Regions from separate parts of the Paenibacillus sp. A3M_27_13 genome, predicted to be linked through region 1. Evidence: riboswitches for the same ligand, from Rfam matches in the RefSeq annotation. Region 1 holds a riboswitch; the other holds the start of a gene.
The links. Region 1 has a riboswitch for FMN ahead of ribE (riboflavin synthase). Riboswitches for the same ligand answer to the same signal wherever they lie in the genome.
Positions count from the first base shown of each region.

Region 2: another riboswitch for FMN. It lies ahead of NLX82_RS08160 (DMT family transporter); the one in region 1 lies ahead of ribE (riboflavin synthase).

Region 1 is NZ_JANAVE010000001.1:531,639-536,069, forward strand. It holds gene NLX82_RS02485 (segregation and condensation protein A) at 1-228, opposite strand, end outside; gene ribH (6,7-dimethyl-8-ribityllumazine synthase) at 401-865, opposite strand; gene ribB (3,4-dihydroxy-2-butanone-4-phosphate synthase) at 945-1,628, opposite strand; gene ribE (riboflavin synthase) at 1,689-2,354, opposite strand; FMN riboswitch at 2,686-2,859, opposite strand; gene NLX82_RS02505 (IDEAL domain-containing protein) at 2,928-3,395, opposite strand; gene NLX82_RS02510 (thiamine pyrophosphate-dependent enzyme) at 3,615-4,431, opposite strand, start outside.
Region 2 is NZ_JANAVE010000002.1:375,449-379,879, reverse strand. It holds gene NLX82_RS08175 (sensor histidine kinase) at 1-217, shown strand, start outside; gene NLX82_RS08170 (ABC transporter ATP-binding protein) at 326-1,249, shown strand; gene NLX82_RS08165 (hypothetical protein) at 1,242-1,937, shown strand; FMN riboswitch at 2,059-2,203, shown strand; gene NLX82_RS08160 (DMT family transporter) at 2,376-3,323, shown strand; gene NLX82_RS08155 (methyl-accepting chemotaxis protein) at 3,564-4,431, shown strand, end outside.

The DNA.
Region 1 (4,431 bases):
GGGAAGCAACAATTTACTCTTAATAGATAAGAGCGTCGCCGCCATCACCAGAAACTCGCTCGTAATGTCCAGTTCCAGCTCCTGCATACTGTGCAAAAAAGCCATATACTGATCAGTAATATCGCTAATCGGGATATCCTGAATGTCGATCTCGGCTTTATCAATCAGATGCAACAGTAGATCCAGCGGACCCTCGAATGTTTCCAGCTTGTAGTTTACGACTGTCAATGTGCTTCCCCCTGCCTTACTCCAATCATCATTCAACAATACCTTTCCCTATAGCACTTATGCTCTACGTTATCAATCCCTCTTTCTGTAGTATATACGTCATCGCCTTGCTTAACAATCCAATCCCTTTTCACCTTGCAGTTTATACCGTTCTATTCAGCTATTCCTATAATTAAAATTGCTTGCCGAGATTGGCCATTTCAATCGCAGCCAATGCAGAATCCCAACCTTTATTACCAGCCTTCGTACCTGCTCGTTCAATAGCCTGTTCAATGTTTTCTGTCGTCACTACCCCAAAAATAACGGGTACTCCCGTTTTCAGACTGCTTGCTGCCACACCCTTGGCCACTTCATTGCAGACGATATCATAATGTGAAGTAGAACCACGGATGACCGTACCCAGCGTAATTACGGCATCATATTTGCCGCTTGCAGCCATTTTTTGTGCAATCAGTGAAATTTCAAATGCACCCGGAACCCAGGCTACATCAATTTCATCTTCCTGCGCACCATGTCGTTGAAGGGCGTCAATTGCGCCGCTTAACAGCTTGCTCGTAATAAACTCATTAAATCTGCCCACCACAATACCATATTTTAAACCGTTCGATACGAGATTACCTTCTAGAAAACGTGCCATGTTTAATCAACCTCTCTTAGTTTAATTATTTAGGGACTTCGGATAATACTTCAGATTTACTTGGAACCGAGATGTATTTTTACAATGACAAACGACGACGGTAGGCCACCAAATGCTGAATACTGATCAGCTTCAATTGATGTCGCTTGGCGACCACTGCCAGATCAGGCAGGCGGGCCATTGAGCCATCTTCCTTTATAATTTCGCAAATGACCCCAGCAGGCTTGAAGCCACTGAGTCGGGCCAGATCAACAGCCGCTTCAGTGTGACCAGCACGCTGCAAGACACCACCATCGCGAGCAATCAGCGGGAACATGTGACCAGGCTTGCGGAAATCACTTCCTGTGACTGCTTCGTCTGCCAAGGCGCGTACAGTCAAGGAGCGCTCGGCCGCTGAAATACCCGTTGTTGTCTCCATATGATCTACCGATACCGTAAAGGCAGTACCATGGAAATCTGTATTTTGCTCTACCATAGGATGCAATTCCAAAGCTTCGGCTCTTTGTCGTGTGATTGGCACACAGACCAACCCGCGACCTTCTGTAATCATGAAATTAATGACCTCAGGCGACGCTTTTTCAGCCAAAGCGATAAAATCGCCTTCATTTTCGCGCTGTTCATCATCCACTACAATAACGACTTTACCGTTTTTTAAATCCTCCAACGCTTCTTCGATGGAATCCAAACGAATCTCTTCGTCATGTTCCAACTCGCCATGCTCCATGACGTTTGCCATTGCACTTGTTTGGCTACCTCTATCCATAACACTTTCCTCCTTATGTCTTGTGCCACGAATGCTCCTAAACAGGCTTACCATTCAATATCAGGCAAAGCCGTGTTTCGCCAAATAGTCCAAACTGAGAGGAGCTTTTTCTACTCTCTCCGCCTCCGCTGCACCTCTGTAATTTAAAAGCTGTTCTACATATTTGCCCAAAATATCACATTCGATATTGACGGTATCCCCCTCACGTTTGGCTTGTAAGGCCGTTTCGGATAAAGTGTGGGGAATAATGGATACGGCAAAGGTATCTCCCGTACGCTGTGCGACTGTGAGGCTGATACCATCAATTGTGATTGACCCTTTGGGTAGAATATATTTAAATAATGTTTGATTTTTAGGCTCAACTTCGAACACAACTGCATTCTGGTCTGATGTCACCCCTCGAATCGTTCCCGTCCCGTCCACATGTCCTTGCACGATGTGTCCTCCGAACCTTCCACTCGCCGTCATCGCTCGCTCCAGATTGACTCTGCTGCCGGATCTCAACTCTTTCAGATTAGTGCTGCGAAAGGTTTCCGGCATCACATCAACCTTAAAGTCTTTCGAACCAATCCGTATCGCCGTCAGGCAAACGCCATTCACCGAGACACTGTCTCCTATTTTCAAATCGCCCAACACCACGGAACCCGAAATCCCCAACACCATCGCTTCACCGCTTTTGGAAATAGTTTGAATGCGACCCACTTCCTCAACTAATCCGGTAAACATGCCTTCACTCCTTTCCACTACATTTCAGTTTATCCCTAATTCATCAGCTATAAGCGCAAAAAACCCCCAGTTCGGATTCAATCCGTCATGGGGGTGATGAGAGTCACATTTGTAGTATACAAGCGCAGTTCATATGCATCTTAAGACGACATGAAATCATAGGTTTGCCAATAGAAAGCATGACTGAGGATACAACCAAATACGCTCAGAACACCCATCAAAAAGAAAGCTTAAGCAAGCTATCGCCCGATGCTGTCCTACAACGAAATAAGCCGTACGCACAATTGGGTATGCTAAAAATCGGCACATGTCACGTCATGCACATGCGCTTCGTATCCTTCTCCCATCCAGACTATACTGTCGGTCCCGGATTTGCACCAGGTCCACCTTCTGCCGATCATTCAGCATCCGGGTCACGGACTAAGCCATGCTGTTTCTCACAAAAACGATCCACAAACATGTCATCACCGCCGGTGGGGAATTTCGCCCCGCCCCGAAGGATCTTGCTCTTATTTAATTGAATTAACATTAAACTTGTTACGTATATTAGCACCGACTTCTAAAAAAAGCAAGTTATCTAATAGAAGCGCCTGCTTTGGTTTTGACATATTGGCTGGAGAGTTCTTCAAACCAGGTTTTATCATTCATATGAAGCGCCAAGTCAATCAGATCGGCCAGCTCCTCGACTCCCAACTCTGTTGCATGATCAAAGGTAATTACGGCTGAAGCAACAGGTCCCCGCCCTTCCTCAGAACATGCTTCATAATCCAGTCGTACATCAACATGTCCGTCAATAAACTCGCATTTCAGAAAATAAATAATTTCGCACATTAAAATGGGGCGTACCTGTGTTTCTAACACGCAATCCATCACCTTGGCAGAATAGTGCTGGTTCGTCAGTGTGAATTTGTGTTCTGTCGCTGCCAGCGATGCCCGTCCAAAATCGTCCGTAAATTTTAGTTCTACTGGCTTGATGTTCATAACCTTAGGGATCTGCTTCTTTATAATTTCGATTATTTCAACTGTATTCAGCTTAATCATTACCTGCACCTCATTGCATCTTAAAATTCAGAAGAAAACTTTTTAACGTGCCTCTTATAGGCCTCCACTCCTATATCGGAAATCATTACCTGTTTTTTTATGCTTCAACCCATAAACGACAAAAAAGATTCTTTGCGCAATAAGCGCAAAGAATCTTGATCGAACCACTACAGTAACAGCGGCTAACAATGCTAATCGATGATTATGCAAAAAACAGAATTATAGCTCTGAAATTTCATGTTTCTTTTTCAGGGTAGTCCAGCGACGCTCAATCTCCTGCTCAAAGGTAGCCAGCGTAGCCTCTTCCTTGAGAAGATGCTTCGTTTTACCCATTAATTTCAACCATTCTGCAGCTGGAATCCGTTTTCCCTTGTCTTCCGGATTATACGTAATCGTCGTACTGCCTTGCTCTATTTCGTACAAAGGAAAGAAACAGGACTCGACTGCGGCGCCCACAATGCTGGTGCCCAGTCTGTCTTCGGATTTCCAATTCAGCGGGCAGGCGCACAGGATCTTACCATAGGCCGTACCCACGTTGTTCGCATACCATTGAGCTTTGGCTGCTTTACGCAGCATATCCTGCGGATGACTTTCAGCTGCTGTAAAAGCATACGGAATGTTACAAGCAGCCATGATTTGCACGGTATCCTTGTGATGCCCTTGCTTTCCTTTTTGCATTTTCCCTACACCCGACGTACTGGTCATGTGACCGAGCGGAGTGGAGTACGATTGCTGTGAACCTGTATTCATGTACCCTTCGTTATCATATTCCAACATGATCAGCTTATGATTACGCAGAGCCGCACCAATCGCAGAACCCATACCAATATCCATCCCACCGTCACCACTGATCATGATAAAGGTCGGATCGTCCGACATCTCAATTTCATTGCGGCGCTTCATTTCCATATAAGCTTCCAGCGCTCCCGAAAGTGTAGCGGCCCCGTTTTGAAAAAGATTGTGGATCATCGGTTGTTTGTGTGATGTATATGGATACCCTGTCGTCGTCACATATACGCAGCCTGTCTGGAACAGC
Region 2 (4,431 bases), on a different contig from region 1:
GGATCGTGGGAAAGGCATACAGGAATCTGAGCAGGACAAGGTTTTTGAACGCATGTACACACTGGAGGACTCCCGCAATAAGGCGGTACAAGGCAGCGGACTGGGCCTTACGATTGCCAAACGCCTGGTTGAAGCGATGAACGGAGAAATTCAATTAACTAGTAGACCATATGAGCGGACGGTCTTCTCTTTTACATTGAAGAAAATCAACTATTAGTCGAACTAAACATGCTCAACTTAATAAATTTGTAAGAATCACGAAAGAAAATTGAACATTTCGCCCTTTATCCTTGAATTATCAGCAGTATACGAAGGGAGAACACCCATGACTTACGTAATACGTACACATCAGTTGACAAAGGCCCTGAAGGGCAACGAACTTGTAGCGGGAGTCAGTATGAATGTGCGCAAGGGAGAAACCTATGGCTTTCTCGGTCCTAACGGGGCAGGCAAGACGACGATAATGAAAATGATTACGAATCTGCTCAAGCCGACATCGGGTGAAATTGAATTATTCGGTGAAAAATTAACGCCGAAGTCGTATCATCTGCTCGGACGGATGGGTTCAATTATTGAATACCCGATTTTTTATGACAGGCTGACGGCACAGCAAAATCTCGAACTTCATTGTGAATATATGGGCTACTATAATAAGCAGGCTGTTCGGGATGCCCTGGAATTAGTGAATTTGCGAAATGCAGATGACAAGCCGGTAAAGGATTTTTCGCTAGGAATGAAACAACGTCTCGGGATTGCCCGCGCTATTGCGACTAAGCCAGAGCTACTCATTTTGGATGAACCCATTAATGGTCTGGACCCAGTGGGAATCAAGGAAATCCGCCAACTATTCCACATGCTATGCAAGGAATATGGGATGACTCTGCTCGTGTCCAGTCATATTTTAGCGGAAATAGAGCAGATTGCGGATACGGTAGGCGTGATTAATCACGGACGACTGATTGAGGAAGTATCGATGGAGCAGGTGCGGGAAACCAATACGGAATACATCGAATTTACGACCAACGATTGTAAGAAGGCGGCCTACGTCCTCTCCCATCATTTGAGCCTGAATAATATAAAGGTGATAAATGAACAGAGTATACGTATTTACGATACAAATGTACCGCAGAAACAAATTACGAAGACGCTCATCTTAAATGATATAGAGGTGGATTCCATTCATCAGAAAAGCAGCACGCTGGAAGACTACTTTTTTCGCCTGTTAAACGGAGGTGATCTCCATGCTTAAATTGATGCAGTTGGAGCTGAAAAAATTTCATCTGACGGGTTATATCCGTTCAGCACTGATCGCCAATGCATGCATTCTTGGGCTGCTCTGTGTTATTGCGCTGGAAAGTCAAAGTGAAGGAATACCTGAATTCACACAGTACACTCAACTATTGGATCTAATAGACAATTTTGTAAGAGCTACATTTATTGTGTTTGCTTCCGTTCTCCTATGCCGCTTTATCGTCGGGGAATTTAAGTCCAAATCGATTACGATCTTGTTCATGTATCCGATTCATCGTCAAAAGCTGATGATCGCCAAACTCTTGGTCGTATTACTGTTCACGTTCTTGTCCATTATTATTTCGGAAATAATCATTACGGCTGCTATTCATCTGCTCAACCAGTTTGTTTTGATTGTACCGGATAACCTTACTCTTTCCATACTGGGGCAACAATCAGCACGGACGTTAATCAATGCCGTTGCTGCCAGCTTTATGGGACTGGTTCCGCTGTATATGGGGATGCGAAGATACTCTGTACCCACCACCATTGTGACCTCAATCCTGATTGTAGCATTGCTTTTCTCCAATAATAACGGCGCTACACTTAGCTCCATAGCCCCCGTGCAAATCGGCTTCTCTATACTAGGAATGCTTGTGGCTTATGCGGCGATTCGAGGTATTGAGTATAAGGATATTACCTCGTAATATGTAATTTCGTAGAGCGCTTTCAAAAAACAGATGAAAATCATTGTTCGATATACACACATTTTTCACTGGACTTCATTCTAAAACAGGTATATCCTATAGGAGAAATTAAAAACGGAATAAGGATCTTCGGGGTAGGGTGAGATTCCCAACCGGCGGTATGGCTCATGGAGCTAAGCCCGCGACTCTGTATCTGGCAACAGGATACGGACTGATTTGGTGAGATGCCAAAGCCGACGGTAAAGTCCGGATGGAAGAAGATCGAAATATCAACATGCCGCGAAGTGGATGAATACTGCGTTATTGGTTTTGCAGTAACTTCATTTAACTTGCATAAAGCGGCAAGTTTATTTGATCAACCCCCGTCTTGCATGGCCATTCGCCATGGACGGGGGTTTTTGTGCCACCGGTCCTGTATTCGCAAGGAGCTAATTGAGTATGAGTCAATCTTCTACTGTACTAACATCCAAAGGTTTTGATCGTAGCTCCCACATGAAAAGCGGTTTTTGGCTGGTCGCAATTGGAGCGGCCTTGTGGGGCGCAGACCCGCTGTTTCGTATTATTTTGTTAAAGTCATTTACTTCAACACAAATTGTACTAATGGAGCATGTGCTGCTTTTCCTCGCTCTGACACCGATGCTGTGGAAGCATCGTGAGGAACTCAAAGCGGTACGGCTTCGTCAAGTTTTCGCTATTTTGTTCGTCTCGTGGGGTGGCTCGGCTCTGGCCAGCGTAATTTTCACCATGGCACTCAGCAATGGTGATTTGAATGCTGTACTCTTACTCCAGAAGCTTCAACCCTTGGTCGCTATTATTCTAGCTCGTATTATTTTGAAGGAAATGTTGCCGCGTCATTTTGGATTATTAATTGTCGTCGCTCTGTTCGGGACGTATCTTCTGACCTTCGGTTGGTCGCTCCCATTCGGACATGTTCGTGATTTTGTCCAGGTCGGTAGTCTACTTGCACTCGGTGCAGCAGTTCTGTGGGGCGGTTCGACAGTCATGGGAAGTTACTTGCTTCGTTCAATGAAATATGAAACGGTAACCTCCCTCCGCTTCATGGTCGCGCTCCCTCTGCTGATTGTCCTCACCTCTGTAGAGCATGCGCCATGGAATATGCCTTCCGGTACATGGGCGGGCGCAGCTGTGATTATCAATCTGCTATTGCAGGCATTGCTTCCGGGTCTTCTTAGCTTATTGTTGTATTACAAAGGCTTAAGTACGACCAAAGCGTCTTATGCTACGATGGCAGAATTAAGCTTTCCCATGGTTGGTGTCGTGATTAACTGGATCGCATTTCAGCAAATTGTCACTGTAGCGCAATTGACTGGTTTTATGCTCATCTGGATTACGCTCTTTATGATTTCACGTCAGCAAAAAAATTAACAGTTCAATGTCCCTTTCATGACTCACCCAAGCCAAATCGTGAAGATGCTTTTGCATCTCTGATTTGGCTTTTTATGTATTCGTATTCATATAAATCATAGTTCTTTAGACCTATTTTCCGAAAAAAGTGTCTAAAAAATGCAATTATTCCTCGTTTCTCAAAGATTACATCTATAAAATTCGTCGGTTTCTGTCGAATAAAACAATGTAGTGATCATCAGACACAGAGGAGCAATAACTATGACTAAAACAAAACAAACAGTTCCGTGGTGGAACAGGTTTCTCAAGCAGTTTTATTTAATGAGGACAAGATTAATAATATCTTTTTTGGCTGTGTTATTGATTCCGAGCGTACTTATCGGGTACTTTTCCTATCAGGGGGCTACGACACAACTCAGTCAGCAAATGGGCGGTTCCGTATACACGAATCTGTATCTGATCCGAAGCAATGTCAATCAGTATGTAGCGCCCATTATGAAAGACCTGGACGTGCTTACCACTGAAATCAAATCTGATTCCATTGGTACCAACCAAGAGGCCCTTCAGAAAAAGTTGGATGTCATCGTCAAGGCTCATCCCGAGCTAGATGCCGCGCTTCTCGGCAATGCGAAAGGGCAATACATACGTTCGCCGAAAAAACAGGAGGACGATTATGACCCCCGGGAGAGAAAATGGTACAAAAATGCAATGCTGGAAAAGGGCAAGGTATTCGTCGGTGTTCCAGTTGCCAGCGTCACGACAGGGAATTTAGTCGTTAATATATCGGGAACGCTGGAGGACGGTGAAGGAGCTGTTTCATTGGCTTTGAATCTGGACAAAATGGGTGAAAGTCTGCAGTCTGTTAAGATTGGTGAACGCGGAGGACTCATTATTGTTGATTCTGAACATAAAGTTGTATCTGGGACTGGAACAGCCTTTAACAAGGCAGGCAAAAAACCTGCTGACGCCATAGAGGGACTTCCCGAAGTGGCGACAACCGTCGAAAATGATACTCCTTCCATGTCGCAAATTCAATTTATGAATCGAGATATGCTGGCCTTTACACTTAAGGACCCTCTCACCGGTTGGAGCATTGTCGCACTGTCGGATCTGGAGGATTACAGTGATG